Regions from separate parts of the Devosia sp. MDV22-iso42 genome, predicted to be linked through region 2. Evidence: predicted binding sites of a transcription regulator. Region 2 holds the regulator's gene; each other region holds the start of a gene.
The links. The regulator LexA, encoded in region 2, represses DNA repair genes until DNA is damaged. The targets are predictions, from matches to a motif close to TGTTCNNNNTGTGTTCNG.

Region 1: a site for LexA is predicted at 2,272-2,289, ahead of AC4NN3_RS10920 (YifB family Mg chelatase-like AAA ATPase). Genes of this name have one in related genera too.
Region 3: a site for LexA is predicted at 2,175-2,192, ahead of dnaE (DNA polymerase III subunit alpha). Genes of this name have one in related genera too.
Region 4: a site for LexA is predicted at 2,927-2,944, ahead of AC4NN3_RS12075 (putative DNA modification/repair radical SAM protein). Genes of this name have one in related genera too.

What each region holds. Positions count from the first base shown of each region.
Region 1 covers NZ_JBZVWR010000009.1:181,510-189,059, reverse strand. Annotated here, with positions in the region: gene cfa (cyclopropane fatty acyl phospholipid synthase) at 1-631, shown strand, start outside; gene AC4NN3_RS10920 (YifB family Mg chelatase-like AAA ATPase) at 695-2,218, opposite strand; gene AC4NN3_RS10915 (glycoside hydrolase family 25 protein) at 2,401-3,240, shown strand; gene AC4NN3_RS10910 (hypothetical protein) at 3,350-3,472, shown strand; gene AC4NN3_RS10905 (MarC family protein) at 3,768-4,400, opposite strand; gene AC4NN3_RS10900 (HAD family hydrolase) at 4,508-5,224, shown strand; gene AC4NN3_RS10895 (hypothetical protein) at 5,221-5,601, opposite strand; gene gshB (glutathione synthase) at 5,601-6,542, opposite strand; gene AC4NN3_RS10885 (endonuclease/exonuclease/phosphatase family protein) at 6,723-7,550, shown strand, end outside.
Region 2 covers NZ_JBZVWR010000006.1:457,903-465,452, reverse strand. Annotated here, with positions in the region: gene trpD (anthranilate phosphoribosyltransferase) at 1-796, shown strand, start outside; gene trpC (indole-3-glycerol phosphate synthase TrpC) at 793-1,605, shown strand; gene moaC (cyclic pyranopterin monophosphate synthase MoaC) at 1,605-2,081, shown strand; gene AC4NN3_RS03915 (molybdopterin molybdotransferase MoeA) at 2,078-3,280, shown strand; gene lexA (transcriptional repressor LexA) at 3,374-4,087, shown strand; gene AC4NN3_RS03905 (DUF4440 domain-containing protein) at 4,087-4,875, shown strand; gene AC4NN3_RS03900 (DUF2155 domain-containing protein) at 4,876-5,340, opposite strand; gene AC4NN3_RS03895 (NADH:ubiquinone oxidoreductase subunit NDUFA12) at 5,318-5,716, opposite strand; gene AC4NN3_RS03890 (vitamin B12-dependent ribonucleotide reductase) at 6,469-7,550, shown strand, end outside.
Region 3 covers NZ_JBZVWR010000006.1:196,109-203,658, reverse strand. Annotated here, with positions in the region: gene dnaE (DNA polymerase III subunit alpha) at 1-1,976, opposite strand, end outside; gene AC4NN3_RS02695 (YoaK family protein) at 2,356-3,009, shown strand; gene AC4NN3_RS02690 (DUF2798 domain-containing protein) at 3,081-3,302, opposite strand; gene AC4NN3_RS02685 (sensor histidine kinase) at 3,754-5,238, shown strand; gene clpA (ATP-dependent Clp protease ATP-binding subunit ClpA) at 5,350-7,550, opposite strand, start outside.
Region 4 covers NZ_JBZVWR010000010.1:38,335-45,884, forward strand. Annotated here, with positions in the region: tRNA gene AC4NN3_RS12065 (tRNA-Met) at 71-147, opposite strand; gene AC4NN3_RS12070 (UdgX family uracil-DNA binding protein) at 216-1,688, opposite strand; gene AC4NN3_RS12075 (putative DNA modification/repair radical SAM protein) at 1,688-2,923, opposite strand; gene AC4NN3_RS12080 (DUF2200 domain-containing protein) at 3,094-3,453, shown strand; gene AC4NN3_RS12085 (ring-cleaving dioxygenase) at 3,589-4,539, shown strand; gene AC4NN3_RS12090 (hypothetical protein) at 4,671-4,886, shown strand; gene mnmA (tRNA 2-thiouridine(34) synthase MnmA) at 4,893-6,044, opposite strand; gene AC4NN3_RS12100 (flagellar hook-length control protein FliK) at 6,293-7,550, shown strand, end outside.

The sequences.
Region 1 (7,550 bases), on a different contig from region 2:
CGGCTCGGGCTGGGGCGGCTTCCTGCAATTTGCCGCCGAGCGCTATGGCGTCTCCGGCGTCGGCGTCACCGTCTCCAAGGAACAGGCGGCGCTGGCCAATGCGCGCATGGCACATCTGCCGGTGGAAACGCGGCTGCTCGACTACCAGGCGCTCGACGGCAGCTTCGACCGCATCATCTCGATCGGCATGTTCGAGCATGTCGGCTACAAGAATTACCGGGCCTATTTCGAGAAGGCAGCCAACCTGCTGGTGCCGGACGGGCTGATGCTGCTGCACACGATCGGCGGCCATGCCAGCACCACCCATGGCGACCCCTGGAGCGAGAAATACATCTTCCCCAATGGCATGCTGCCCTCGGTCGCGCAGATCGGCCGCGCCATAGAGGGGCTGTTCATGATGGAGGACTGGCACAATTTCGGCGCCGACTACGACACTACGCTGATGGCCTGGCTGGCGCGTTTCGAGGCCGCCTGGCCGCAACTGGCCAGCCGCTACGACCAGCGCTTCTACCGGATGTGGCGCTATTATCTCAACGTCTTTGCCGCCTCGTTCCGGGCGCGCCAGATCAGCCTCTGGCAGGTGGTGCTCTCTCCCAAGGGCGTGCTGGGCGGCTATGGCAGCCTGCGTTGAGGCCGATTCACGTGAAACACTTATGCACAGCTTGTGCACAGAGGGCCGCGGGCGCCGGCTCGTTCATGCCGGCCCCAGATTGAGCCGGTAGCTCAGCGCTTCGGCGATATGCGGGCGGGTGACGGGGTCGCTCCCGGCCAGGTCGGCCAGGGTGCGCGCCACCTTGAGCACGCGGTGATAGGCGCGGGCGGAGAGGTTGAAGCGTTCGGCGGCCGCCAACAAGAGAGTCTGGCTTTCGCGGTCCGGATTGACCAGTTCCTCGATCAGGCTGGGGCCGGCAGCGGCATTGGTATGCAGGCTTGTGGCGCCGTGCTCGAGGAAGCGCTGGCGCTGCCGGTCGCGCGCGACAGCCACCCGGGCGGCGACAGAAGCCGAGCTTTCGCTGGCTGCTGCCGGCGCGATCATGTCCGCCGCCGTGACCGCGGGCACGTCGATGCGGATATCGATGCGATCGAGGAAGGGGCCGGAAACGCGGGCCTGGTAATCGTGGGCGCAGGCGGCGCCGCGGCGACAGGTATGGCCAGGCGTGCCGGCCAGGCCGCATTTGCAGGGGTTCATGGCGGCGATCAGCTGCACGCGGCTGGGATAGGAAATGCGGGCATTGGCCCGGGCAATCACGGTCTCGCCCGATTCGAGCGGCTGGCGCAGGCTGTCGAGCACGCCGGGGGCGAATTCGGGCAGTTCATCGAGGAACAGCACGCCATTGTGGGCCAGGCTGACCTCGCCGGGGCGAACCCTGAGCCCGCCGCCCACCAGGGCGGCCATGGAGGCGGAGTGATGCGGGGCGCGGAACGGCCGGCGGTCGGAAATCGCCCCGCCGACCAGTTCGCCGGCAATCGACTGGATCATCGAGACATCGAGCAGTTCGCGCGGATTGAGCGGCGGCAGGATGGAGGGCAGCCGCGCCGCCAGCATGGACTTGCCGGCGCCGGGCGGGCCGATCATCAAGAGGTTATGGCCCCCGGCCGCGGCGACTTCGAGCGCCCGTCGCGCCACCAGCTGGCCGCGCACCTCGCTGAGGTCGGGCAGGGCAGCGCCGGGCACGTGCCGAGCCGGCAGCGGGCGGGGCGCGCGCTGGTGGCCGGTCAGGTGATTGGCCAGAGCCAGCAGGCTTTCGGCGGCAACGATGTCGAGGTTCTCGCCGGCCCAGGCGGCCTCGGGACCGGAAGGAGCGGCGCAGATCAGCCCCAGCTCGCGGGACTGGGCGGCGATGGCGGCCGGCAGCACGCCGCCGACATGGGCGAGCCGCCCGTCCAGCCCCAGTTCGCCCAGCGCCAGATAGCCATCGAGCGCATCCTGGGGAATGGCGCCGATGGCCGCCATGACACCCAGGGCAATGGGCAGGTCGTAATGGCTGCCTTCCTTGGGCAGGTCGGCGGGCGCCAGATTGACGGTGATGCGCTTGGGCGGCAGGCCGATGCCGGAAGCGAACAAAGCGGCGCGCACCCGCTCGCCCGATTCCTTGACCGCCTTGTCGGGCAGGCCGACCAGGATGAAGTTGGCATTGCCCGGCGCAATCTGCACCTGGACGTCGACCGGCACGGCCTCGATACCCTCAAATGCAACGGTGGCGACACGGGTGACCATGCCTGTTCCCTCTGAGCCCGCTGGCAAATCTAGCAAAGCCGGTTCCGGCAAACAAGAACGTAGAGCGAACGAAAAATGGCCTGTTAACCACGGCAGCTGCCACAAGGGTTAACCTAAGCTTCCATTAACCGCGACATGTTGATTGAAAGACAGGTTCCCGTTCCGCGTAGAGTGCTGCCCTCATGAAGTTCCGCCGTCCTTTTCCCTCGTCCGTCACGATCGCAAAGGGTGTGCTGGGGGCGCTGCTGGCCGGCATTCTGATCGCCTGCTCCTCGGGCGGCGGGCTCTATGGCCCGATCCAGGGCGACAACCGCCCCCATGCCGGGGTCGACCGGGCGCGCGGCATGCCGGTGCAGGGGATCGACGTGGCGCGTTACCAGGAAAACATCGACTTCCGCGCCGCCTTCCAGTCCGGCATCCATTTCGTCTTCATGAAGGCGACCGAGGGCAAGGATTACATCGACCCCAATTTCCGCAGCAACTGGGCCCGGGCGCGCGAGGCCGGCATGCCGCGCGGCGCCTATCACTTCATGGCCTGGTGTTCGCTGGCCTCCGAACAGGCCGCCTGGTTCGCCGCCAATGTGCCCAATGATCCCGATGCCCTGCCGCCGGTGCTCGACCTGGAGTGGAATCACCTGTCGAGCTGCAAGGCCAAGCCGAGCCGGGCCGATGCGCTCGAGAAGATCCGGGTGATGCTGGACGCCATGGAGCGGCATACCGGCAAGCTGCCGATCATCTATACCGACATGACCTTCCACCGCGAAGTACTGGAAAACGAGTATTTCCCCAATGCGTTCTGGCTGCGCTCGACTGCGGCCGAGCCGCATGAGCGCTACAGCAACCGCACCTGGACCTTCTGGCAGTGGACGCAGACCGGGGTGGTGCGCGGCGTGCGCGGCGAGGTCGACCGCAACGCGTTCTATGGCAACCAGAATGACTGGCTGACCTTCCTGATGACCGGCTGCGATCCGCGCGCCATAGCCAGTCTGGCGCCAACCGGGCGTTGCCTGCCGTCCAAGTAGGCCGACGTGCGAACCAGCGGGCAAGGCAGGCCTTGCCAGCGCTGGGGGGCAGGGCTAGCGTCAAACGGTATTGATGCGGGTCCTGTGGCCCGCACTGAGGAGACAAGCGATGGCCAAGGGTCAGATGAAGAGCAACAAGGAAGCCAAGAAGCCCAAGAAGGACAAGGTGGCTGCCGTCAAGCAGGTCACCGGTCTGGGTTCAGGCAGCGCCGGCAATTCGGCCAAGAAGTAGGTCTGCGGAAGATTGGGGGGCGGTCGACGGGGTCGATCGCCCTTTTTGCCGACCAGCGCCGGGCCGGCATGCCGTATTCAGCCGCCGCTGCTCATCGGCGGCAGCAGGATTTCCGAGCGTGGCGCCGCCACCGAGCCGGCATTGGCAGCGCAGAGCGCCAGAATCAACAGGGTCAGGACGACGGCAATTCGCATGAGGGCACCTTGCGTTGCGGCAGGTCCGTTGATTTGAACCGATCGACCCGCCCGGTCAACGCCGGCCTTAAGACTTGCTTAACGCTGCCGACCCGGTCGCCTCAGGCGCCAAACAGCGCGCTGGAGCGGATGCCGTCAAAGACGAACTGCACGGCCAGGGCCGCCAGCAGGATGCCGACGACGCGGGACACCACGGCCAGGCCGGTGACGCCGAGCAGGCGCTGGATGGGAATGGCCAGCAGCAGCGTCAGCCAGGCCAGGAACAGAATCACCACCACCGCGGCCAGCACGGCCCAGAACTCGGCAGGCGACCGCGTGCCCGTGCTCAGCAGGATCACCGCGCTGATGGCGCCCGGTCCGGCCAGCAGCGGCATGGCCAGCGGGAAAACGGCGATGTCGTCGCGCGAGCGCGCCTCGACCTCTTCCTCGTCGGTAATGTCGGTGCCGCCGGAATGGCGGGCAAACACCATGTCGATGGCGATCAGGAACAGCAGCAGGCCACCCGCGGTGCGCAAGGCCGGAATGGTGATGCCGAAGACACCCAGAATGCCGTTCCCCAGCACGGCAAACAGCAGCAGGATGACGCCGGCTATGATGACGCCGCGGGTGGCGAAGGCAAAGCGCTGCTTGGCGGTATTGTGCTTGGTCAGCGCGGCAAAAATGAAGGCGATATCGGCCACGCCCACCGTGGCAAACAGGGTGGCAAAGGCGGCCAGGAAGGTCGTGGTGGGCATGACGCTGCTCCGGTTTTCTCCCTTCTACGGCATTTGCGACACGCGGCCAACCTTGCCAGTTGCAGTCGCCGCTCCTAGGGTCGGGGCTGATCAGCCGGAGCCTCGAGATGCGTGAAACTGGCGAAATCCGCGGCATCCTGTTCGACAAGGACGGCACGCTGATCGACTTCAACCAGACCTGGCTTTGCATCATCACCGCTCTGGCCCATCAGGCCAGCGGCGGGAATGACAGCGCCGCACGCGTGCTGATAGGGCAGGGCGGCTATGACTGGAGCCAGCAGAAATTTGTCGGCGGTTCGGTAGTGGCGGCCGGCACGATCGAGGATCTCGTCGATCTCTGGCACCCGACCTTGGCCGGGTCCGAGCGGGCCGCCCGTATCGCCGCCTATGACGCCGTCGCGGTCAGCGAGGGCAGCCGCCGGGCCGTCGGCATTGGTCCTTTGAACGAAACGCTGACCGCGCTGGGGCAACGCGGCCTGCTGCTGGGGATTGCCACCAATGATTCGCTGGCCGGCGCGCGGGCCACGGCCGCAGCGCTGGGGGTGAGCGCACACTTTGCCAGCATTATCGGCTATGATTGCGTGGCCCGGCCCAAGCCCTGGCCGGACCAGCTGGCGCTGTTTGCCGCCCGCACCGGCCTGCCGGCCAGCGCCATCGCCATGGTGGGGGACAACAGCCACGATCTCGACATGGCCCATGCCGCCGGCGCCGGGCTGGCCATCGGCGTGCTGTCGGGAAACAGCACGTGGGCAGAGCTCGCGGGGCTGGCCGATATCATCGTCGACAGCATTGCCGACCTGCCGACGCTGTTTGCCGGCGCCTAGAGCAGCCGTGCCAGCGTCGCCAGGCCGGCCAGAGCGAGCAGGGCCAGGGCATCGAGCCAGCCGCGCGAGCGGCCGAGCCAGGCCGGCCTTGGCCGGGTGGTGGGCAGGAAGCGGACCAGCCAGAGCGCGCCATAGAGCACCCAGACGCCAAAGAAGGCCACCATGACCAGATCGGCCCAGCCGGACCGGTTGAAGCCGACCATGATGCGGGTGATGCCGGCGCCGAGCAGGATGACCAGCAGATAGGCGCCGGTCATGGCGGCGGAATTGCGCCAATAGGGCAGGGTCAGCGTCTGGCTGGCCGGCTGGTTGCGTCGCCAGCGGCGGAACAGAAACCAGGACAGGGCCGCCAGGACCAGCCCGGCCAGCAGCGCCATCAGGCGCGGCGCTTTTCGATGGCGTCCCAGATCAGCACGGCGATGTCGGGGCCGCCGAAGCGCTTGATCTCGCGGATGCCGGTAGGGGAGGTGACGTTGATCTCGGTGAGGTAGTCGCCGATGACGTCGATGCCGACAAAGATCATGCCGCGCTCCTTGAGCGCGGGGGCGATGGTGGCGCAGATTTCCCGCTCACGGGCGGTCAGGGCGCTCAGTTCCGGTCGGCCGCCGACATGCATGTTGGAACGCGCCTCGCCATCGGCAGGGATGCGGTTGAGCCCGGCCACCGGCTCGCCATCGACGATGATGATCCGCTTGTCGCCCTTGCGCACGTCGGGCAGATATTTCTGGATCATGAAGGGTTCGCGGTAATTCTGCTCGAACAGTTCGAGCAGGCTGGCCAGGTTATGGTCACCCTCCTGGATGAAGAACACGCCGGCCCCGCCATTGCCGTAGAGCGGCTTGACGATGATATTGCCATGCTCGCGGCGGAAGGCGTGGATCATGGCCCGGTCGCGCGTCACCAAAGTGGGCGGCATCAATTCGGGGAATTCGGTGACGAGGATCTTTTCGGGCGCATTGCGCACGGCGGCGGGCGGATTGACCACCAGCGTCTTGGGGTGCAGCCGCTCGAGCATGTGGGTGAGCGTGATATAGTTCATGTCGAAGGGCGGATCCTGGCGCATGTGGATCACGTCCTGGGTCGACAGATCCACGCGGCTGGCCTCGCCCAGGGTGAAGTGCTCGCCCCTGGGCTTGTCGAAGACCTCGATCGGGGCTGCCAGCGCGCTCACCACATTGTCGCGCAGCGCCAGGGTATCGGGGGTATAGTGCAGCAGCTTATGGCCGCGCGCCTGCGCCTCGAGCATCAGGGCAAAGGTGGAATCGCCATTGGGGTTGATGGTGGCGACATGGTCCATCTGGACCGCGACTTTGAGCATTTATGCCCCCTGGCTATGGGATTTCGACACACGCCCCAAGGGGCACCATGACATGACCCGACCCGCCCTTCGGCGCAAGAGCTTTCGGGCAAGGCTCGTCCCTGCCGGGCAGGGATTGCCCTGACTGCCCATTGTCACATTGCGGGCGCATGATGGGTCTGCTGGCAATGGGAGGACAGCATGAAGATCGCAGCATTCAATGTGGAAAATCTGTTTGACCGGCCACGGGCGTTCAACCTCGACGACCCTGCCGAAGGCGCGGCCATTGCCGACGCGGTGGCCGAGCTCAACCGCCTGATCAACAAGGACGACTACAGTGCCGCCGACAAGGCGCGTATGCTCGAGCTGATCATCGAGCTCGAATTGACCGAGCCCAATCCGCCCTTTGCCATCTTCCGCAAGATCCGCGGCACGTTCTGGAGAAAGCCCAAGAATGCCGCCCTGCAGATCGTCGCCGACCACCGCGCCGACTGGGTGGGCTGGGTGGAATTGCGGACCGAGCATAACAATGCCCGCGCGGTGATGAATACGGGCAGGGTGATCCAGGCGGTGGCGGCCGATATCCTGGCGGTGGTGGAGGCGGAAGACCGGGTGGCGCTGCTGCAGTTCTCCGATCAGGTGCTCAAGAAACTGGGCGGCGAACCCTATGACGAGGTCATGCTCATCGATGGCAATGACACGCGCGGCATCGATGTCGGACTGATGCTGACCAATGGCTATTCGGTGGGGCTGATGCGCAGCCATATTGCCGACATGCTGCCCAATGGCGAGCGGGTCTATTCGCGCGACTGCCCCGAATTCGAGGTGCTGACGCCGGGTGGGGAAGCCATCTGGGTACTGCCCAACCATTTCAAATCCAAATATGGCGGCAATGACCAGAGCTCGGCCAACAAGCGCATGGCCCAGGCGCGACGGACCGCCGAGATCTACCAGCGGCTGCGCAGCGAGGGTCAGGACAAGATCGTGGTGCTGGGCGATCTCAACGATCCGCCCGATGCCGCCGCGCTG
Region 2 (7,550 bases):
CATCGACATTGTCGGCACCGGCGGCGACGGGCTCGGCAGCCTTAATATCTCCACCAGCACGGCCCTGGTCGTCGCGGCCGCCGGTGTCCCGGTGGCCAAGCACGGCAACAAGGCCCTCTCCTCGCGTTCGGGCGCCTCGCAGGTACTCGAAGCCCTGGGCGTCAAGCTCGACCTGACGCCCGAGCAAATCGGCAACACCATCGCCAAAGCCGGCATCGGCTTCATGTTTGCCCCCAGCCACCATCCCGCCATGCGCCATGTCGGTCCCGCCCGCGCCGAACTGGGCGTGCGCACCCTATTCAACCTGCTCGGGCCGCAGTCAAACCCGGCCGGCGTGCGACGCTATCTGCTGGGCGTCTACGCCCAGGAATGGGTCGAACCCGTGGCCGCCGCTCTGCTGGCCAACCGCGCCATCAAGGCCTGGGTGGTGCACTCGAGCGAGGGACTGGACGAGCTCTCGACCTCGGGCCCCAATTTCGTGGCCCAGATCGCCAATGGCGACCTGCGCAGCTTCGAGCTGCATCCCGAACAGGTGGGCCTGTCGCTGACCGATCCAAAGGATCTGCTGGGTGGCGACCCGGCCGACAATGCCGCCGCCATGCTGGCTTTGTTTGACGGCGCCCCGGGCGCCTATCGCGACACCGTGCTGCTCAATGCCGGCGCCGCCCTGCTGGTCGCCGACAAGGTAACCAGCATCGAGGACGGCATTGCCCTGGCGCGCGACGCCATCGACAGCGGCAAGGCCAAAGACACACTCGCCCGCCTCGTGGCGGTATCGAACGGACGGCAGCAATGAGCGACATTCTCAAGCAGATCGAAATCTATAAGCGCGAGGAAATCGCCGCCGCCAAAGCCATGCGGCCCTGGGCCGAAGTGGTGGCCCAGGCGCATGACCAGACGCCGACCCGCGGCTTTCTGCGCGCGCTCAAGGCCAAGCGGGCCAATGACGAGTTTGCCCTCATCGCCGAGGTCAAGAAGGCCAGCCCGTCCAAGGGCCTGATCCGCGCCGATTTCGACCCAGCCGCCATTGCCCGCGCCTATGAGCAGGGCGGCGCGGCCTGCCTCTCCGTGCTGACCGACCGGCCGAGCTTTCAGGGCTCGCCGCGCTTCCTCATCGAAGCCCGCGCTGCCGTCAGCCTGCCGGTGCTGCGCAAGGACTTTTTGTTCGAAACCTATCAGGTCGCCGAGGCCCGCGCCTGGGGCGCCGACTGTATCCTGATCATCCTGGCCGCCGTCGGCGACGACGTGGCGCGCTACCTGCTCGACGCCGCCGAGGAGTGGAAGATGGACGCGCTGGTGGAGGTGCATGACCAGCTCGAACTGGATCGCGCCTTGGCCCTGGGCGCCACTTTCATCGGCATCAACAACCGCAACCTGCGCACCTTCGAGACGACGCTGGATACCTCGGTCAACCTGGCCGTGGGCGTGCCCAAGGGCACCTTTCTGGTCAGCGAGAGCGGCATCCTCGACCACGCCAGCCTGGTCAAGCTCAACCACGATGCCGGCATCGGCACTTTCCTCGTCGGCGAAAGCCTGATGCGGCACGACGATGTCGCCGCCGCCACCCGGGCCTTGCTCCATGGCACCGTCGGAGCCCCCGCCTGATGGCGAGCGAACTCACCCATCTCAACGACCGGGGCGAGGCCCATATCGTCGATATCGGCGACAAGCCGGCAACGCGCCGGCGCGCCGTGGCCCAGGCAAGGCTGGTCGGCCAGCCCCAGACCATTGCCACCATCATGGCCGGCGGGCTCAACAAGGGCGACGCCCTGGCCGTGGCCCGCATTGCCGGCATCATGGCCGCCAAGAAGACGTCCGAGCTGATCCCGCTCTGCCACCCGATCGCCCTGACCAAGGTCGCCATCGAGATTTCCGAGTTTGGCGAAGACGCCATCCTGATTCTGGCTAGCGCCGAAACCACCGGCCCAACCGGGGTGGAAATGGAGGCGCTGATCGCCGCCTCGACCGCGGCGCTGACCCTCTACGACATGGCCAAGGCCATTGATCGCGCCATGGTCGTCACCGACCTCTGCCTGCTGGAGAAATCGGGCGGTGCCTCCGGCGACTTCGTCCGCGCATGAGCCTGCTTCCGGTCGAGGCCGCCATTGCCGCCATCCTGGCCCGCGTACCGGCACCGACTGGCGAGAGCGCGCCTTTGGCCGAAGCCGCCGGCCGGGTGCTGTTTGCGCCCATCGTCGCGACGCATGACCAGCCGCCCTTTCCTGCCAGCGCCATGGACGGCTATGCCGTGCGCGCGGCCGACATCGTTCCGGGCCATGCCCTCAGCATCATCGGCACCTCGCAGGCCGGCGCCGGCTTTGCCGGCTCGGTCGGTCCCGACCAGACCGTCCGCATCTTTACCGGTGCCCCGGTACCACCCGGCGCCGATGCGGTGATCATGCAGGAAGACGCCATGGTCGAGGGCAATCTGGTACGCTTTTCCAGCACGCCGCCGCCGGGCCGCAGCATAAGGGCCAAGGGCAATGATTTTGCTAATGGGCAGACCCTGGTCGAGCCCGGCACGCGACTGACGCCAATGCAGCTGGCCGTCGCCGCCGCGGCCAATGCCCCTGCCCTCACCGTCGCCCGGCGGCCGCGCCTGGCGCTGCTGGCCACCGGCGATGAGCTTGAACTGCCCGGCGCCGTGCTGGCCCCCGACCAGATCATCGCCTCCAACAGCTTCGGCCTCGCGCCGCTCCTGGCCCCCTATGCCCAGACCGTCACCGATCACGGCATTGCCCGCGACGACCGGGATCAGCTGCGGGCAAAGCTTGTTGCTGTCTTTGCCGATGAACCCGACATCCTGATCACCACCGGCGGCGCCAGCGTCGGCGATCATGATATCGTCCAGGAAATCCTGCTTGAGCTCGGCGTGACGCTGGACTTCTGGAAAATCAACATGCGGCCAGGCAAGCCGTTGATGTTCGGCACCCGCGGCAAGACCCTGGTCTTTGGCCTGCCGGGCAATCCCGTCTCGGCCATGGTCACCGCCATCGTCTTCATCAAGCCGGCCCTGCGCGCCTGGCTGGGCCATGCCGAACCCGGCAACTGGCGCCTGCCTTTGGCCGCCCCGACCCCGGCCAACACGGCGCGCCGCCACTTCATGCGGGCCCGACTGCTCCACAGCGCCACCGGGCCGCTCCTGCTGCCGATCGCCCAGACCGATAGCGGCCATACCTCTTCGCTGGCCCATGCCGACATGCTGATCATCCAGCCGGAAAACGATCCCGGCCAGGCCAGCGGCACCATGGCCACGGCTCTCAGCATCGACGCCTTCTAGGTTCCGACGGGGCCGCGCATGGGATATTGCAGAACACAACCGGAACACCTATAGTCGTTCTGTCTATGTTCCGATTCTAATCCCGAGGGGCCCATGCTCACGCGCAAACAACACGAGCTGTTGATGTTCATCCACGAACGGATGAAGGAAAGCGGCATTCCGCCCTCCTTCGACGAGATGAAGGATGCGCTGGATCTGGCCTCCAAATCGGGCATCCATCGCCTGATCACCGCACTTGAGGAGCGCGGCTTCATTCGTCGCCTGCCCAACCGGGCCCGGGCGCTCGAAGTGGTCAAGCTCCCCGATTCCATGAACCCCTCGCTGGGCGGTCGCAAGGCGCGCTTCGAGCCCTCGGTCATCGAGGGCAATCTGGGCAAGGTGGCCAGTCCCCCCTCGCGCATGTCGGCGGCCGAGGACTATGCCAGGCCGATCGCCATTCCGGTCATGGGCCGCATCGCGGCCGGTACGCCCATCGAGGCCATCCAGAACCATTCCCACACCATCATGGTCCCGCCTGAAATGCTGGGCAGCGGTGAACACTACGCGCTCGAAGTGCGTGGCGATTCCATGATCGATGCCGGCATTTTTGATGGCGACACCGTCTTGATCAAGAAGCAGGACGCAGCCAGCACCGGCGAGATCATCGTCGCTCTCGTGGATGATGAAGAAGCCACGCTCAAGCGCCTGCGCCGCAAGGGCAATACGGTAGCGCTCGAAGCCGCCAACCCGGCCTATGAAACCCGCATCTTCCCGCCTGACCGCGTCAAGATCCAGGGCCGCCTGGTAGGCCTGCTGCGGAAATATTGATGGCTGAGCGCCTTCTCGAGAAGCTCTGTCCGGTCATTCTTCGGGGAGCGACCGGGGCTCGGGAGGTTCTGGTTTTTCGTCATCCGCAGGCCGGCATACAGGTGGTCAAGGGCACCCGGGAACGTGGAGAGACAGCGGTCGCTGGAGCCTTGCGCGAATTGGCCGAAGAGTCCGGGGTCGCGGAAAGTGTTTCAGGCGCCCTCGCCTGCTCCAGCTCGACGATAATGGCCGGGCAGCTCTGGCATTTTGTCCAAGTGCAGTGCCCCGATTTACCGGAACACTGGTCGTTCTTTGCCCAGGATGATGGCGGGAAGAAGTTTGACTTCTTTTGGTGGTCCCTCGACGCAGTGCCGAGCGAGGACTGGCATCCCAGCTTCGTGCGTGCCCTCGATGTGGTCCGCCATATCGACGCTGCGCCCATGCCGGATGCGGCCATGGTAATGGCGGACTATGCCGAGCGTATCAATACGCACCAATTTGCCGACGTCGCGCCTTTGATCGATGCAGATGCGGTCTTCTGGTTCAGCGATGGATCCCATCGCGGTATTGCCGCAATTCAGGCCGCTTTCGAAGCAACTTGGGGCGCCTTGGCCGATGAGCTGTACTGGATTGAGTCGCTGCGCTGGATTGCTGTGGGGGATACCGCTGCCAGCTGCATCTATGCGTTCCACTGGCAGGCAATGATTGATGGTGAGTACCAATCCGGCTCGGGTCGAGGCACCACGGTGCTGGCCAACAAAGCAGGCCGATGGCAGATCGTGCACGAGCACCTCAGCCCGGCGCGCTGATCAGTCCCGTGCGTCGGGCGGCGGGATATCGGTGCTGGTCTTGCACTCGACCAGCCACACATCATAGACGGCGTGGTCCACGGCATTGAGCGCCGGGCTGTCGGCAAACATCCAGCCGGTAAAGATGCGCTTGGACGTGCCGGTCAGGCTGCGCTGGTCGACCTCGAGAAAGGCCGAAACGCGCTGCGCTTCGGTGACCGGATGGCTGTAACAGGCGCGCGGGGTGATCTCGAGCGCGCCGAACAGCACGGTCTCGTCGATATAGACGTCAAAGCGGGTGATGCGGCCGGTAATCTTGTCGAGCCCGGCAAAGGCCGCCACCGGATTGGCAATCGGCTGTGCCTGGGCGGGAGCCACCAGGCCAGCAGAAACGGACGCTGCCAGCACCGGCAGCGCCAGTATTGTGCGGCGCAGAAAACGGGGATGGCGCAAGGCGCCGGCTCTATTCAGGCGACCAGGCGTCATAATCCCCGGTGACGCGCGGGCGCTCGCCCTTGTTGAGCAGGCTGCCATCGGGACGATAGGCTGCCGCCGTGCCGGTCAGGTTTTCCTGGTGCGGCAGTTCCCAGCTCTTGGCCACGTAATTGGCCTTGGTGGGGACCACGTCGGTGCGGTGATGCATCCAGCCATGCCAGCCATTGCCGATGGTGGAGGCGTCGGCGGGACCGGCATAGGTCACATAGCGCCGGTCGGCCTTCTTGTCCTGATAGTACTGGTTGCCGAACTCGTCGCTGCCGACATAGTCGCCGAAGCGCCAGATCCACAGGCGGGTGCCCCAGGTCTGACCACCCCACCAGGAGAAGATTTCACTCAGGAACTGCTTGATACCCGATTTTGCCACTTGTCGATTCCGCCGTCGGAGCTTTGCGTTGGGCCGGGTGTACCATGGGTTCGGCACGCGGCCTAGTCTCGCGCGGCCTTTTCGGCGCGCCAAATTGCCGTTCCGGCGCTTCATTTGCCACCCGGCAATGCGGTAGGCGCGCCCCTGCCCTGCATACTGCATCTGGGTGGCCGCGCGCGGCGATGGGCACAAGCGCTGGTGTGTCACGTGCCAACGTTTTTTGGGCAAATTTTCTCCGCTTGACAGGATTTCAGCCCCCATGATTCTGGGTTTTTCTGCTATGGTTAACCAGATATGACTGACTGATGACAGAGCCCGGAAGCATGAGGAATCACGGCGCTTTAGCGCGACTTGCTGGCCTCACGTCTGCGGCCCTCATGTGACACTGCTTGATGGGTAAATACAGCCGGGCAAGGGCCGGAAAATCTTGCACTTTGTCCCCGCTATCCACATATTGAGCCTACTAGTGGTTGTCTTGGTGGCCCACTCCACCACTAGACCTTGTGATTTCTTGCGTTGACGCGTGGTTTGAATCGGCAGATGTTTTGGAGGAGGCCCGCAGCACCGACTGCCGGGGGCCAAAGTCCCCTGCTCGGAGCGCTGGCATCAGACCGGCGCCATTCGGGGGCACAGGCATGTTTGTCGGGCCCGGCCACGGGCTCGGTTGGTGACGCGTCAAAACAGATTTGGGTTAGAAGCCGGGTTTTTCGGCTCGCGGGCATGTGCCCGTCACATTGGGGACTAAGACGACTATGCGCATTGAACGCCGGTTCACGACTGCCAATCAGGACCGCTATGCCGGTCTCGACTTCCGCTCGGCCACGAGCGAGATTCGCAATCCCGATGGCTCTGTCGTTTTCAAGCTCGAAGACATTGCCGTGCCCGCTTCCTGGAGCCAGGTGGCGGCCGATATCATTGCCCAGAAGTATTTCCGCAAGGCCGGCGTCGCCAAGGCGCTCAAGAAGGTCGAGGAAAATTCCGTCCCGTCCTGGCTGTGGCGCTCCGTCCCCGACGAAGCTGCGCTCGCCAAGCTGCCCGAGAATGAGCGCTACGGTTCGGAAATGGATAGCCGCCAGGTCTTCGATCGCCTGGCCGGCACCTGGACCTATTGGGGCTGGAAGGGCGGCTATTTCGACTCCGAGGAAGATGCCCGCACCTTCTTTGACGAGCTCGCCTTCATGCTGGCCAGCCAGCGCGTCGCGCCGAACTCTCCCCAGTGGTTCAATACCGGCCTGTTCTGGGCCTATGGCATTGATGGCCCCGGCCAGGGCCATTTCTATGTCGACCCCTTCACCCACAAGCTGGTGAGTTCCAAGAGCTCCTACGAGCATCCCCAGCCGCATGCCTGCTTCATCCAGTCGGTCAGCGATGACCTGGTCAATGAAAACGGCATCATGGACCTCTGGGTCCGCGAAGCACGCCTGTTCAAATATGGTTCGGGCACCGGCACCAATTTCTCCGCTTTGCGCGGCTCGGGCGAACGCCTCTCCGGCGGCGGCAAGTCGAGCGGCCTGATGAGCTTCCTCAAGATCGGCGACCGCGCAGCGGGCGCCATCAAGTCGGGTGGCACCACCCGTCGCGCCGCCAAGATGGTGGTGCTGGACATTGATCACCCCGATGTCGAGGAATACATCAACTGGAAGGTCAAGGAGGAGCAGAAGGTTGCCGCTCTGGTCACCGGCTCAAAGGTTGTCTCCAAGCACCTCAAGCTGATCATGAAGGCTGCCGTCAACTGCGAAGGCAGTGGCGACGACTGCTTTGACGTCTCCATGAACCCTGCCCTCAAGCGCGAAGTGCGCGCCGCCAAGAAGGCCCTGGTGCCGGAGAACTACAT
Region 3 (7,550 bases), 260 kb from region 2:
GGGATATTGTCCATCGGACCGGGGCGATAGAGCGCCACGATTGCGATGATGTCCTCGAAGCGGTCCGGCTTCATGTCGAGCAGCGCCCGGCGCATGCCCGCGCCTTCGACCTGGAACACGCCAAACGTGTCGCCCTTGGCATAGAGATCATAGGTGGGCTTGTCGTCGATCGGGATATCCTCGATGCGGAAACTGCCGCCATCCAGGTTCACCATATTGACGGCATATTGCACCGTGGTCAGCGTCTTGAGGCCCAAAAAGTCGAACTTGACCAGGCCCGCCGCCTCGCTCCACTTCATGTTGTACTGGCAGACCGGCATGTCCGAGCGCGGGTCGCGATAGAGCGGCGCCAAGTCATGCAGTGGCCGGTCGCCGATGATGATGCCGGCGGCATGGGTCGAGGCGTGGCGGAACAGGCCCTCGAGATTTTTGGCAATGGCGACCAGGTCGGCCACCGTCTCGTCCTCGTCGGCCATGGCCTTGAATTCGGGCACTTCCTTCATGGTCCGCTCGATCGACCACGGATCGGCCGGATTGGCCGGCACCATCTTGCAGATGCGGTCGACCTGGCCATAGGGCATCTGCAGCACGCGGCCGACGTCACGCAGCACGGCGCGCGCCTGCAGCGTTCCGAAGGTGATGATCTGGCTCACCTGCTCGGTACCGTATTTCCGCTGCACATAGCGGATCACCTCTTCGCGCCGGTCCTGGCAGAAGTCGATGTCAAAGTCGGGCATCGAGACGCGTTCCGGATTGAGAAAGCGCTCGAACAGAAGGTTGTAAGCGAGTGGATCCAGGTCGGTAATGGTCGTGGCATAGGCCACCAGCGAGCCGGCGCCCGAGCCGCGGCCGGGCCCGACCGGAATGCCCTGCGCCTTGGACCAGCGGATGAAATCGGCCACGATGAGGAAATAGCCGGGAAACTGCATGGACTGGATGATGCCCAGCTCGAATTCCAGCCGCTCCCAATATTCTGCCTCGGTCTTGCCCGGCGCCGGCCCCGGATTGGCGAGGCGATTGCGCAGCCCCTCCTCCGCCATGGCGCGCAAGGCATCGGCCTCGGCCGCCACCGCATCCTCTTCGCTGAGGTCAGGCGCGGCGGCAAATTTTGGCAGGATCGGTTTACGCGTTAAAGGTCGATAGGACACACGCCGGGCAATCTCGACGGTGGAATCGAGCGCCTCGGGCAGGTCCGAGAAGAGCGCGGCCATCTCGGCACGCGTCTTGAAATAGTACTGGTCGTTGAGCTTGCGCCGCTCGGTCTGGGCCAGCACGGTGCCACCGGCAATCGCCAGCAGCGCGTCATGCGCCTCGAATTCCTTGACCGATTTGAAGAAGGGCTCATTGGTGGCCACCAGCGGAATGCCCTTGCGATAGGCATAGTCCACCAGGCGCGGCTCCACGGCGGCCTCCTGCACCCGGCCATGCCGCTGCAGCTCGATATAGAAGCGTTCGCCGAACAGCTCGGCCAGCCGATCGAGGCGCCGGATGGCATTGCCGTCCTGCCCCTGGGCGAAGGCCATGTCCACTGCGCCCTCGGGCCCGCCGCTCAGGCAGATCAGGCCCTCGAGCCGCTCGCGGCTCAGCCAGTCGAGCTGCGCCCGAGCCGTGCCGCCATCGCCCTCGATATAGGATTTTGACACCAGCCGCGACAGGTTGCCGAACCCGGTCTCGGTCTGGGCGATCAGCACCACGCTGGATTTGCCCGACCAGGCGACGTGCCCGCGCTCGCTGATGCGCTCTTCGCCGGCGGCAAAGTCGATGGCCAGCTCCACCCCGACCAGCGGCTGAATGCCCTTCTTGCTGGCCTTTTCCGAAAATTCCAGCGCCCCGAAGAGGTTACCGGTATCGGCAATGCCGAGCGCGGGCTGGGCGTCCGCGTCGGCCAGCTTAAGAATGGTGTCGAGCTGCAGCGCCCCCTCAAGCAGGGAATAGGCGGAATGGACGTGCAGATGGATGAAACCGGGACCTGTCATGACACACCTTATGACGGACGCGGGGGGCGGATCATACCGCCCCGACGCTGCAATCCACAGGCAGGGTCACACGAGTCGGGCCAGGATATCCATCCAGGTGAGCGAGCCGATGGTGAAGGCGCCCAGCGTAACGAATGCGGCGAAGTCCTTGATGAAGGTAAGCATCTGCATCTCCCGTGTTGCTATAATGTTCTTATATGTTCCAGCTTTGTTCTTGTCGAGTGTGGGCAGCGGGAACAGCGGGGATTGGTGAGGACTGGTTAGCAAACTGTTAACATTTGCCGTAGCGCAGGCCGCAGGGGCCCCTTGCCGTCCGCCGCGCCAGGGGCCAGTTTCAGGGGCGCAGCTTTCGCGCGCGACTCACAGGTCAGACACCACCATGACACCGACGCCGCAACTCAGCCTGGGCCTGCTGCTCACTGCCTCGGCCGGCTTTTCCGATGTGGTCAGCTTCATCGAGCTGGGCGGCCACTTCACCTCCTTTGTCAGCGGCAACACCACCCAGCTCGGCGATGCCCTGGCGCTGGGCGACTGGTCGGTGGCGCTGCTGACCGGCTCGCTGGTCGGCCTGTTCTTTGCCGGCAGCCTGCTCGGCTCGCTGCTGGCGCTGCTGGCCGGGCCGCGCTGGGGCTCGAGCCTGGTCACGGCGCTGGTGGTGCTGAGCTTCCTGGCCACCCTCATCGGCGCCGCCCTGGGCAGCCCGCCGCGCCAGTTCATGCTGTTCCTGGCGGCCGGCGCCGGTGCGCAGAACGCCATCCTGCCCTCCACCGGCTCGGTGCGGCTGGGCACCACCTTCGTCACCGGCACGCTGTTTGCCGCCGGCCAGGATCTCGCCCGCGCCCTGCGTGGCCTCGCCCCGCCCTGGCGCTGGGCCCAGCATCTGCTGGTCTGGTTCTCGCTGCTGCTGGGCGGCCTGCTCGGCGGCCTCGGCTATGCCTTTGCCGGCATCAATGCGCTGCTGCTGCCGGGCCTGATCTATCTGGGCTTCCTCATCGCCTTCATCGTCCGCCGCCCGGCCAAGGTCATGGCCTGATCACGCGGGCGTCCGGCAGCCGGCCATCCGGACCAGCCCTGTCAGGCCGGCCCGAACCCGTAACCATGCTGTTACGCGCGGCGCGGCGGCGCCACGATGAAGGCGAGCTTGAAGGCCAGCGGATTGACGACCTGGCTGACGACGAAGGCGATCGGCCAGGCGGTGAGGAATGATACTGGCCAATGGGCCACGAAAGCCGGCCCGGCATTGATGAACCCCATCACGCCGCTCATGGTGAGGGCCATCAAGAAGGTCATGATGAGGGTAAGGGTAAGCTGGGTTTTCTTCGGCATACTGTCTCCATCAAGAGCGGACTGACGGAGACCATTCCCACGTCAGCACCAGCCCCATAAAACGAGGGTTGGTGCCAGTGGGACCGCAGAAACTGCGACGAAGCCTGCACAGCGCAGGGACCGGGATACCAACCGGCGACTTCTTTCGGCCTGCGTGACCTAGTCAAGGCCACGCCACAGCGCAAGCCGCGATGGTGAATGGCTGGCTTGCGCAGAAAACGCTTACGCAATCACCGCTTTTGCTACCAAGCGGTCACCACCATGCTCGGCAGCCCGGCAAGGTCATGGGCTGAACGGGAACCAGTTCTAAGCGACCATCGTCAATTCTGAGCAACGCTGCGCAATGTCCTGGGGCTGTTTACCGGGGGCACGCCGCCAGCTATCTTCATTGTACCATTCGGTCTAAGCCTGTGTTTCCACGGCTGTCTTTGACGCCATCCAAGGGACTCTGATGTCATCATTGCCAGTGCCTTCGCTGAAATTTCTGGCCGGCGGCGGCGAGATGGGCCAGCGCATACGGGCGATGGATTGGTCTGCGACACCCTTGGGTCCGCCAGACAGCTGGCCGGGTAGCCTGAGGACCCTCGTGCAGGTGATGCTCATGTCCGGGCAGCCGATGTTTATCGCCTGGGGCCCCGAGCGCATCATGCTGTATAATGACGGCTACGCGCCCATGTGCGCCAACAAGCACCCCTGGGCCCTCGGAAAACCTTTCTCGGCGGTTTGGGCCGACATTATCGAGGCTGTTGGTCCGATAATGGATGCCGCCTATGCCGGCATCCCGACTTACATGGATGACATCGAGTTCCTGATGACCCGACACGGCCAGCAGGTCGAGACGCATTTTTCGTTCGGTTACACGCCCGTCCACGACCACGACGATCATATTGCGGGCATGTTCTGTACCGCCCTTGAGATCACCGCGAAGGTTGCTGAAGCAAAGGCCCGGCAAGCTGACGCGCAGCGCCTGACCGAGATGTTCGAGCAGGCTCCCAGCGCCATCGCCGTGTTGCGCGGGCCGACATACATATTCGAAGTGGCCAACTCGGCGTATCAGCGGCTTGTAGCGAAAAGGGACCTCGTGGGGCAACCCGTTGCCGAGGTCATGCCAGACCTGCTGGAGCAAGGTTTCGCTGATCTGCTCGATCGCGTCTATTCGACCGGCGAGCCTTTCGTCGGCTCGGGCGTCCCCATTACCGTACTCGATCCCGAGACCGGCACCAGCACCGAACGGGTGATGGACTTCGTCTATCAGCCGATGCGGAACGCCGATGGCCAGGTCGACGCTATTTTTGTCGAGGTCGTCGACGCCACGGAGCGACACAACGTCGAGAAGATGCAGGCGCTGCTCAGCGAGGAAATGGGACATCGCATCAAGAACCAGATGGCCGTCGTGCAGGCCATCGTCAATCAGACCCTGCGCGGCGCGCCCGACATTCGCGCGGCCCAACAGTTGATCAATGATCGGCTGGTCGCGCTTGCCAGCGCCCACGATCTGTTGCTGCGGGGAAAAGGCGAACGCGCTTCGGTGCTCAAGCTGATCGAGACGGCAATGGCGCCTTATGGACGCAGCAACGAGCATCAGATTTCCATTGTCGGCACCGACATCGAACTCGCGCCGAAAGCCGCTCTGTCGCTGGCGCTTATCTTGCATGAACTCGCCACCAATGCCGTCAAATATGGCTCACTCTCGGTGCCCGAGGGGCGGTTGGAAATCCAGTCGACGACGGCGACGGTGGACGGCAGATCGGTTTTCAACCTGACCTGGAGGGAGGCCGGCGGACCGCCCGTGCGTGAGCCGTCATCGTTGGGATTTGGCACAAGGCTGCTTCGCGGCGGCATCACCGGCGTCGCCAACAGCGTCGAGCTGACCTACGCCCCCATCGGCTTCAGCTTCAGACTGACAGCATCGGCTGTTGAAATCTTGAGTTCGTAGCGCCAACGGGTATTTTTGATCGGGCCCGGCTGACGTCGCTTGACCTCCCCGAAGTCTCGCAAACAAAAAGGCCCGGATCGCTCCGGGCCTCTTTTCTGTTGGTTGGGGACATCAGTCCTTGTCGACGGTGGCCTTGGGCTTTTTCGGCTTGGGCAGCGCCTTGGGCTTGGCGGCGCGCGGCGGCGCCGCGATCAGCTCGAGCTTGGCATCCTTGCCTTCGCCGACCACCGCCACGGTGACCGTGCCGCCATTGACCAGTTCGCCGAACAGCACCTCTTCAGCCAGCGGCTTCTTGATATATTCCTGGATCACGCGACCAAGCGGCCGCGCGCCCATGCGTTCATCATAGCCGCGTTCGGCCAGCCAGTCGGCGGCTGCGGGCTGCAGCACGATGGTGACATTGCGCTCGGCCAGCTGGCCTTCCAGCTGCAGCACGAACTTCTCGACCACGCGACGCACGACTTCGCGCGGCAGCGGGGCAAACGAGATGATCGCGTCGAGCCGGTTGCGGAATTCCGGGCTGAACAGGCGGTTGATCGCCTCTTCGTCGTCGCCCTGCTCGCGCTTGCGCCCAAAGCCGATCGGGCTCTTGGCCAGCTCCATGGCGCCCACATTGGACGTCATGATCAGGATGACATTGCGGAAATCCACCGACTTGCCGGTGTGATCGGTCAGCTTGCCATGGTCCATCACCTGCAACAGGATGTTGTAGAGATCGGGATGGGCCTTCTCGATTTCGTCCAGCAGCACCACGCAATGCGGGTTCTGGTCGACGCCATCGGTCAGAAGGCCGCCCTGGTCGAAGCCGACATAGCCCGGCGGGGCACCAATCAGCCGGCTGACCGTGTGGCGCTCCATGTATTCCGACATGTCGAAACGCAACAGCTCCACCCCGAGGGTGTCGGCAAGCTGCTTGGCGGCTTCCGTCTTGCCCACGCCGGTTGGCCCGGTGAAGAGGTAAGAGCCGATCGGCTTTTCCGGTTCGCGCAGGCCGGCCCGGGCCAGCTTGATCGCCGAGGACAGGGCCGTGATCGCCGCATCCTGGCCGAATACCACGGTCTTGAGGTTGGTCTCAAGGCTCCCCAGCATTTCCGCATCGGACTTGGAGACCGATTTGGGCGGAATGCGCGCGATCGTGGCAATGGTCGCCTCGATGTCCTCGACATCGATGATCTTCTTGCGCTTGTCGGGCGTCAGCAGCATCTGGCCGGCGCCGGTCTCGTCGAGCACGTCGATCGCCTTGTCGGGCAGCTTGCGGTCATTGATATAGCGCGCGCTGAGTTCGACCGCGGCCTTGAGGGCCTCGTCGGTATACTTGATCTTGTGGAACTCTTCGAAATAGGGGCGCAGGCCTTTGACGATCTCGATGGCGTCCGGGATCGTCGGCTCGTTGACGTCGATCTTCTGGAAGCGCCGGACCAGGGCCCGGTCCTTCTCGAAAAACTGCCGATATTCCTTGTAGGTGGTCGAGCCGATGCAGCGGATCGCGCCGCTGGCCAAGGCTGGCTTGAGCAGGTTGGACGCGTCGAGCGCCCCGCCCGAGGTCGCGCCGGCCCCGATCATGGTGTGGATCTCGTCGATGAAGAGCACCGAATTCGGCATCTTCTCGAGCTCCTTCATCACCGCCTTGAGGCGTTCCTCGAAGTCGCCGCGATAGCGCGTGCCGGCCAGGAGCGAACCCATGTCGAGCGAATAGATCACCGCTTCGCGCAGCACTTCGGGGACGTCGCCCTCGATGATCTTGCGGGCCAGGCCTTCGGCAATGGCGGTCTTGCCCACGCCGGCATCGCCGACATAGAGCGGGTTGTTCTTTGAGCGCCGGCACAACACCTGGATGGTGCGGCGCAGTTCGGCATCGCGCCCGATCAGCGGGTCGATCTTGCCGGCACGGGCCTTCTCGTTGAGGTTGACGGCGAAATCGGCCAGCGCCGAGCTCTTCTTGGCCTCGGCGCCGCCTTCGGCATGGTTCTCACCATCTTCGGCGCCATGCACCTTGCGCTCCTCGCTGGGACCGGACTTGGTGATCCCGTGGCTGATGAAATTGACCGCGTCCAGCCGGCTCATGTCCTGCTGTTCGAGGAAATAGGCGGCATGGCTTTCGCGTTCGGCAAAGATCGCCACCAGCACATTGGCGCCGGTAACCTCTTCGCGACCGGACGACTGCACATGGATGACGGCGCGCTGGATGACGCGCTGGAACGCGGCGGTCGGCCGCGCATCCTGGCCATTGGGGACGATCAGGCTGTCGAGCTCTTCATTGATGAAGTCCTCGAGGTCGCTCTTGAGCGCATCGACGTCGACATCGCAGCCGG
Region 4 (7,550 bases), on a different contig from region 2:
CTAATTGGGTCGAGGCTGCATGGGCTGAAAAAGAAAAACGCCGGAAACCTTTGGATTTCCGGCGTTTTATTGGTAGCGAAGCCCAGATTTGAACTGGGGACACACGGATTATGATTCCGCTGCTCTAACCAACTGAGCTACTCCGCCATAAGTTATGCCCGGGTCGCCCCGGTCATGTGCCCTAACTAAGTTTACCACGCCACCCTGTCAAGACGCTAGCCCGACAAGTTTTGCTGCCGCAACGGCAAGGCCTCCAGTGCCTGCCGCACCAGCATCAGGTCGGCCTCGAACTTGGCACTCTCCCGCGCCCTGCCGTCGGCATCTGGGATACGCAGCAGATAGGACGGATGATTGGTGACGAAGAGGATCGTGCCATCCTCCATGATGACTGGCGCGCTACGCAAGGCGCTGATCTTGATGGCCTTTCCCAGCAGACTCTGCGCCGCCGTTGCACCCAGCGCGACAATGATCCTGGGCCTGAGCAGCCCGATCTCCAGATTGAGCCAGAACTTGCAGGCCTGCACTTCACCGCCGTCCGGTCGCTGGTGGATGCGGCGCTTGCCGCGCGGCACGAACTTGAAGTGCTTGACCGCATTGGTGACATAGACGGCCGAGCGGTCGATGCCGGCCTTTTGTATCGCCGCGTCCAACACCTTGCCGGCCGGTCCGACAAAGGGCTTCCCGGCCAGATCCTCATGGTCACCCGGCTGCTCGCCGACAAACATCACGGCGGCCTGTTCAGGCCCCTCGCCGAATACTGTCTGCGTCGCCTGCTCATAGAGCGGACAGCGCTGGCAGGCCTGCACCGCCGCGCGGGCATCGACGAGCGTTGCGATATCCCCCTGGCTATCCTCGGCCTCCGGCTCGCGCGACTGCTGCCGCAAATGTCGGGATGGCGGTTGGCTGGCGGCCCGCTCGATCATCTCGGTCGCCATCTGTCGTGCGCCACGGATCAGCGGCGCAATCAGCTCGGCCTCGGGCAGATTGCGCCAGTACTTCATCGGCATCTCCGACTTCATCATGCTGACTTTGAGCCGCGCCGGGTTGAAGATGGAGGAGAAATAGGTCTTCCAGTCGTCCTCTACCGCATCGTCCTGCGGCACGTCGGCGCGCTGCCCGCCCGGCCCGAAGCCCAGGCTGTCCCCGTCCCAATAGGCACTGCGATAGGGCGTGACGATGGCCCAGATCATGCCGTCGAAGCGCCGCGCAAAGAACGGGGCGGTCATTTCCAGCGTATAATGCTCGGGCTCGAACCAGGCGGCATAGCGCTCCAGCCCATCGCCCTCGGCAATGGATTTGAAGCGGACGAAGGCTTTCATCTTGTGGCTGTCCCGACGCACGGCGGAGGCCCATTTCGTTAACAGACTGTTAGCATTGTGTGTGGCGTCTTCGAGCAACCGGTTATTGCTTTGCAGCGCCCAGAGCAGGTCATAGAGCACGGCAAAGCGCGCCGGATCGGCATGGCAGATGGCCTGTTGCGCCAGATCGAGGAATTGCCGCGGCACCGAGCCGATCGGACGATCGGCCTGCGGCAGAGCCATGGCGTCGACATCGTCGAGCAAACCACCAGCATCGCCCAGCATACGCCACTCCACCTGCCGGGGGGATAAACCCGCCGCCAGCAATTGCCGCGCCTTGCCGCGCCATTCGGCAAAGTCGTTGGGGGCCAGCAGGCGGACGACATGCATCAGAACAGGCTCAACTGTTCCGGCGGCGGCACGAGGCGTGCGCGCAGGCGCGCATCATCGGTCAACCCACCCGGCGTCCAGTCCACCGCCTCGATGAAGGGCCGTATCTTGTCGATTGTGCCGGCAATGCGCGCCACATCATCCAGCCGCAGGCTGTGATGCCGGCGCGTGGCGATGATGCGGTCAACGCTGCGCGTCCCCAGTCCCGGCACCCGCAACAGCATTTCCCGGTCGGCCCGGTTGACGTTTACCGGAAACCGCGCCCGGCTCTTGAGCGCCCAGGCCAGCTTGGGATCGATGACGAGGTCGAGCAGCCCGTCTTCGCCGCCCGAAACGATCTCGGGGACTTCAAAGCCATAAAACCGGATCAGCCAGTCGGCCTGGTAGAGCCGGTGCTCGCGCATCAGCGGCGGCGCCTTGACCGGCAGGCGCACACTGGCATCGGGAATGGGCGAAAACGCCGAATAATACACCCGCCGCAGTTTGTAGCCGGAGTAGAGCCCCGCCGCCCGGTTGAGAATGGCGCTGTCATCGGCCGCATCGGCGCCCACGATCATCTGCGTCGATTGCCCGGCCGGCGCGAATTTCGGTTTTTTCGCCCGCGCCTTCTTGTCCGGCCCTGCCTCGTCCAGCTTGCCGCGCAGATTGGCCATGGCGGTGCGGATTTCGCTGGGCTTTTTCTCCGGCGCAAGCTGCTCCAGGCCGATATCGGTCGGCATTTCGATATTGGTCGAGAGCCGATCGGCCCAGCGCCCCGCCTCGACCAGCAGTTCAGGCGCCGCATTGGGTATCACCTTGAGGTGGATATAGCCGGCAAACTGATGCTCCTCGCGCAGGCTCCGCGCCACCCGCACCAGCTCCTCCATCGTATAGTCCGGCGAGCGGATCACGCCCGAGGAGAGGAACAGGCCTTCGATATAATTGCGCTTGTAGAAGTCCAGCGTCAGCCGCACCACTTCGGCGACGCTGAACCGCGCCCGCGCCACATTGGACGACGAGCGGTTGACGCAGTAGACGCAGTCATAGACGCAGAAATTGGTGAGCAGTATCTTGAGCAGCGAGATGCAGCGGCCATCCGGGGCATAGGAGTGGCAGATGCCGCTGCCTTCGGTCGAACCGATGCCGCCCGTGCCCGCGCTATTCCGCTTTTCCGAACCGCTTGAGGCGCAGGACGCATCATATTTTGCTGCATCGGCGAGGATAGCCAGCTTGCGGCGCAGTGTCAGCGTGGCCATGGTCGTTCCCTTTATGTTCTTGCAAGGGATAGCGCATCAGGCTGGCCAGGGACATGTCAAAAAGACAGGTCTCGGGCAATTGTGATCGCCGACGCAAGATAGGCCACGTGCCGCTGACGACGCTTGCCGGGCCCGCAACATGCTTTAGACTGCCTGCGGTGGGAGGCATCATGACCAATCAGCGGCTCTACAATTACAGCTTTGCCAGCATTTATCCGCTCTACCTGACCAAGGCGGAACGCAAGAACCGCACCCGGCAGGAAGTCGACGAAATTCTCTTCTGGCTCACCGGCCACGACAGGCAAAGCCTCGATCAGACCATTGCATCGGGCGTGACGCTGGAAAATTTCTTCGCCCAGGCGCCGGCCATGAACCCGGCCCGATCCTTGGTCACCGGCGTCGTCTGCGGCGTGCGGGTCGAAGAAATTGCCGAGCCAACAATGCGCGAAATCCGCATCATGGACAAACTCATCGACGAGCTCGCCAAGGGCAAGGCCATGAGCAAAATTCTCCGCACCCCCGCCGCCTGACCTCGGCCTGCCAGCGCCTTTGTTCAAGTATCGACATCAGTCTGTCGGTATTGTCAGTCTGCACAAACCCGTCGCGGTCCTCTACATCTATCGCAACAGCAGCGCGGCACCCGCGCCAGTTCAGGAGATACGACCATGACGCTCGAACTCGGAGGCATCCATCACCTCACGGCGGTCACCGCCGAGCCCAGGAAGAACCTGGCTTTCTATACCCAGACGCTGGGCATGCGGTTGATCAAGAAGACGGTCAACCAGGACCAGACCACCGCCTATCACCTGTTCTATGGCGATGGCGTGGCTTCTCCCGGCGCCGATCTGACCTTCTTTGATTTCGAGACGCCACGCGAGCAGCGCGGCAACCATACTGTCAGCCGCACTGGCCTGCGCGTCGATAGCGAAGACAGTCTGAACTGGTGGAAGAACCACCTACAGTCGAGCAATGTCGGCACCAGCGCCATCAAGGAGCGTAACGGCCAGCTCTCGCTTGATTTCGAGGATTTCGAAGGCCAGCGCTTCCGCATGGTGATCGATGCGGTTAACAAGGTCGTGCCCTGGGCCAAGTCGCCCGTGCCCGCCGAGCGCCAGATCATTGGCCTTGGCCCCATCTCCATGGCGGTGCCGCGGCTCGACCGTACCGAGGCCGTGCTCACCCAGGTGATGAACATGCGCAAGGTTCGCTCCTACGCCATGACCAGCCACACGCCGGAAACCCATGTCTTCGAAATGGGTCCGGGCGGCCCGGGCGCCGAACTGCATGTCGTGGTCGATCCGGCGCTGCCGGCCGCCCGTCCTGGTGCCGGTGGCGTGCATCACGTCGCCTTCCGCACCCCCGATCAGGACAGCCTGCGGCTGTGGATCGAGCGCGTGACCCAGGCCGGCATCCGTTCCAGCGGTGAAGTCGAGCGCTTCTACTTTACCTCGCTGTATTTCCGTGAACCCAATGGCATCCTGTTCGAGATCGCCACCGATGTGCCCGGCTTTGCCGCCGACGAACCGATGGAAACCCTGGGCGAAAGCCTGGCGCTGCCGCCCTTCCTCGAAAGCCGCCGCGCCAGCATCGAGGCCAATCTCAAGCCGCTGGTGTAATCGACCGGCACGCCTCTCCCCTGCGGGGGAGGGGCAGCGCAGCACATGCTGTCACGCCTTGCTTTTGCAGCCCACGCCTTACTTTTGCAGCCATTGTCGTGCATGAGTGGTCTTCCAGCACGCGTTACCTCGTGCATCTGCAGACTCAGTTCGAGGCCATCATGGACGACCCCAAGCCAAGCCCCTTCGCCCTCAACCGCGGCCGCGTCGTCATTCTGGTGCTTGGAGCCCTCATCGTGGTCATCGCCATCTCGACCTCGCTGGGCGGCATCAATGCCTATCAGCAGTTGCGCGAAGCCAATGCCGAAGCGACGTCGCCGGCGCCAAGTCCGGCGCCAGCGCAATAATCACCCTCAGGCCGCCGCAAACACCTGCGGCACCGCCTCGGCGATAAAGCCGCCGCCCCAGACTTCCGCGGTGGCCGTGTCATCAGCGTAGAACACGCAGGCCTGTCCGGGCGACACGCCATATTCTCCGCTCACCAGCGTCACGAACACATCGCCATCCCGGCTGTGGATCACCGCCGACTGCGGCCCGGTGGTCGAGCGGATCTTGACCTCGACCGGCGCGCCATTGCCGGCGCTGAGTTCGGCCAGCGGCGTGCCGCCCAGCCAGTTCACATTGCGCAACCGCACCGTATGGGTCTTGAGCGCCTCGCGCGGTCCCACGATCACCTGCCGGCTCTTGTAGTCGAGCTTGATCACATAAAGCGGTTCGGCCGCAGCAATGCCCAGGCCCTTGCGCTGGCCGATCGTGTAATTGACGATCCCGGCATGCTGGCCCAGCACGCGGCCATCCAGATGCACGATGTCGCCGCCGGCCACGGCCTCGGGATGCATCTTGCGGATGATGTCGGCATACTTGCCCTGCGGCACGAAGCAGATGTCCTGGCTGTCGTGCTTTTCGGCGATCTCGAGCCCCATCTCGCGCGCCATTTCACGCACCGCCGCCTTGCTGAGGCCGCCGAGCGGAAAGCGCAGGTAATCGAGCTGGTCCTGGGTGGTGGCGAACAGGAAATAGGTCTGGTCACGCTCCGCATCGACAGGACGGAACAACTGCCGCCGCCCGTCTTCCCCCTGCCGCGACTGCACATAATGCCCCGTCGCCAGCACGTCGGCACCCAGATCGCGCGCCACCGTCATCAGGTCGACGAACTTGACCGACTGGTTGCAGGCAATGCACGGCACCGGGGTCTCACCCTGCTGATAGGCATTGGCGAAGGGCGCGATGACGCTCTGCTTGAAGCGCTCTTCATAGTCGAGCACGTAATGGGGAATGCCCAGGGTCGCGGCGACCCGGCGCGCGTCATGGATATCCTGTCCGGCGCAGCAGGCGCCCTTGCGATGGGTCGCCTCGCCATGATCATAAAGCTGCAGCGTCACGCCGACGACGTCATAGCCCTGCCGGGCCAGCAGGCCGGCCACAACCGAGGAATCCACGCCGCCCGACATCGCGACTACAACGCGCGTGTCCTCGGGGCGCTTGGCAATATCAAGCGAGTTCATATCTGTCCTGTATCCGGTTGGGTTCAAGGGCCAGCGGATTAATTGGTGGGCGCTAGATACAGCTTTCGTCGCCTGCCCGCAACATTTGCCCGGCAACTATTGCCGCCTGCCCATATTCGCATTGTCAGGCTGCCCCCTGGCGACCCAGCCAAGCTATTGCGGGAAAATGAGTTTTGCCGAAATCACCAAACTGGCAAGGCGCTTGCATTGATCTGGTCGGACTAGTCTCATTTCTGCGAGCCCAAACCGTGGCATCTCATCTGACCGTAACCGCCAAAGCCCCGTCGGGCGCATCCACTACAAGGGCCTTCAACGCCCCGGCGGGCGAAGCCGACAACGGCGCCATGGGTGCCTTTGCCGCCATGCTTGGCGGCACCGAGCCCGGCGCCGATGGCAAGGCAACGGTTAGCTCCAAGCTGGAGTCGGCGCTCAACAAGCTGGCGGGCCTGGTGCTTGGGGACGCCGGGTCGGGCGATGCAGAAAGCGAACCGCAGGACCCAGAGGCCGTGGCCGCCGCCATCAACGCCACCCTGCCCACTGCCACCCCGATCGACACCAAGCCGATGTTTGCCGGCCTGGTCAAGGATCTGGTGGCGCTCAAGCAGAGCCTGAAGGCCGGCGAGCCGGTTGATCCCGAACTGCTCAAGCGCATTGATACCGCGCTGGACGGTCTGAGCGCCAAGCTCAACATCGACCTGTCCGCCCTGGCCACGCCATCGCTGGCCGATCTCGCCAGCATGACCCAGGCGGCCGGGAAGGGCGATCCCAGCACCACGTCGCGCCTCGCCCAGGGCATGGCGCCACTGGCCCACGCCCTGTTCGGTGGCAAGGCGATCCCCACCAAAACCGATACCGCCCCCGATACGGCCCAACTGCTGCAGTCCATTGGCGACAAGCTGGCCAAACTGGCGCAGGCGCTCAAGAGCGAAGGTAATAGCGCCAGCGCTCTGGCCAGCCTCAACCTGCAGGCCGACAGCGCGGCTGATGCCGACCTCGCGGCCGCCATGGCCAAATTGCTGGCAGCGCCCGCCGCGGCCGATTCCGGCGTCACCGGACCGGCGCTCGGCACGCCCAGCCTCAGCCTCACCGAAACCGCGCTGATCGGCAAACCTGCCGAGGCCGGGACTGCCCCCACGCTGACCCCCGATTCAGCAGACAGCGCGACACCGGCCCCGGCGCTCAGCGTCGATGCCAAGGCCGGCTCCGGCGGCGATGCCGCCACCGGCCAGGACGCCGAACCCGGGGATGACAGCGACAAGGTCCCCACCGATACCAAGGCCACGGCGGCCGCCGCCGCCACGGTCAACGAGATCCGCGACGACAGCCATGGCGTCGGCCAGAATACGAGCCAGGCTGCCCGCGCCGATGCCGTGGCGCCGCGCGTCATCCAGGCCGGCTACCAGACCAGTCAGCAGCAGCTCAACCTGCCGCAGCTGGCCTTCGAGCTGGTCCGCCAGGTCAATGACGGCAATACCCGCTTCCAGATGCGCCTCGATCCACCCGAAC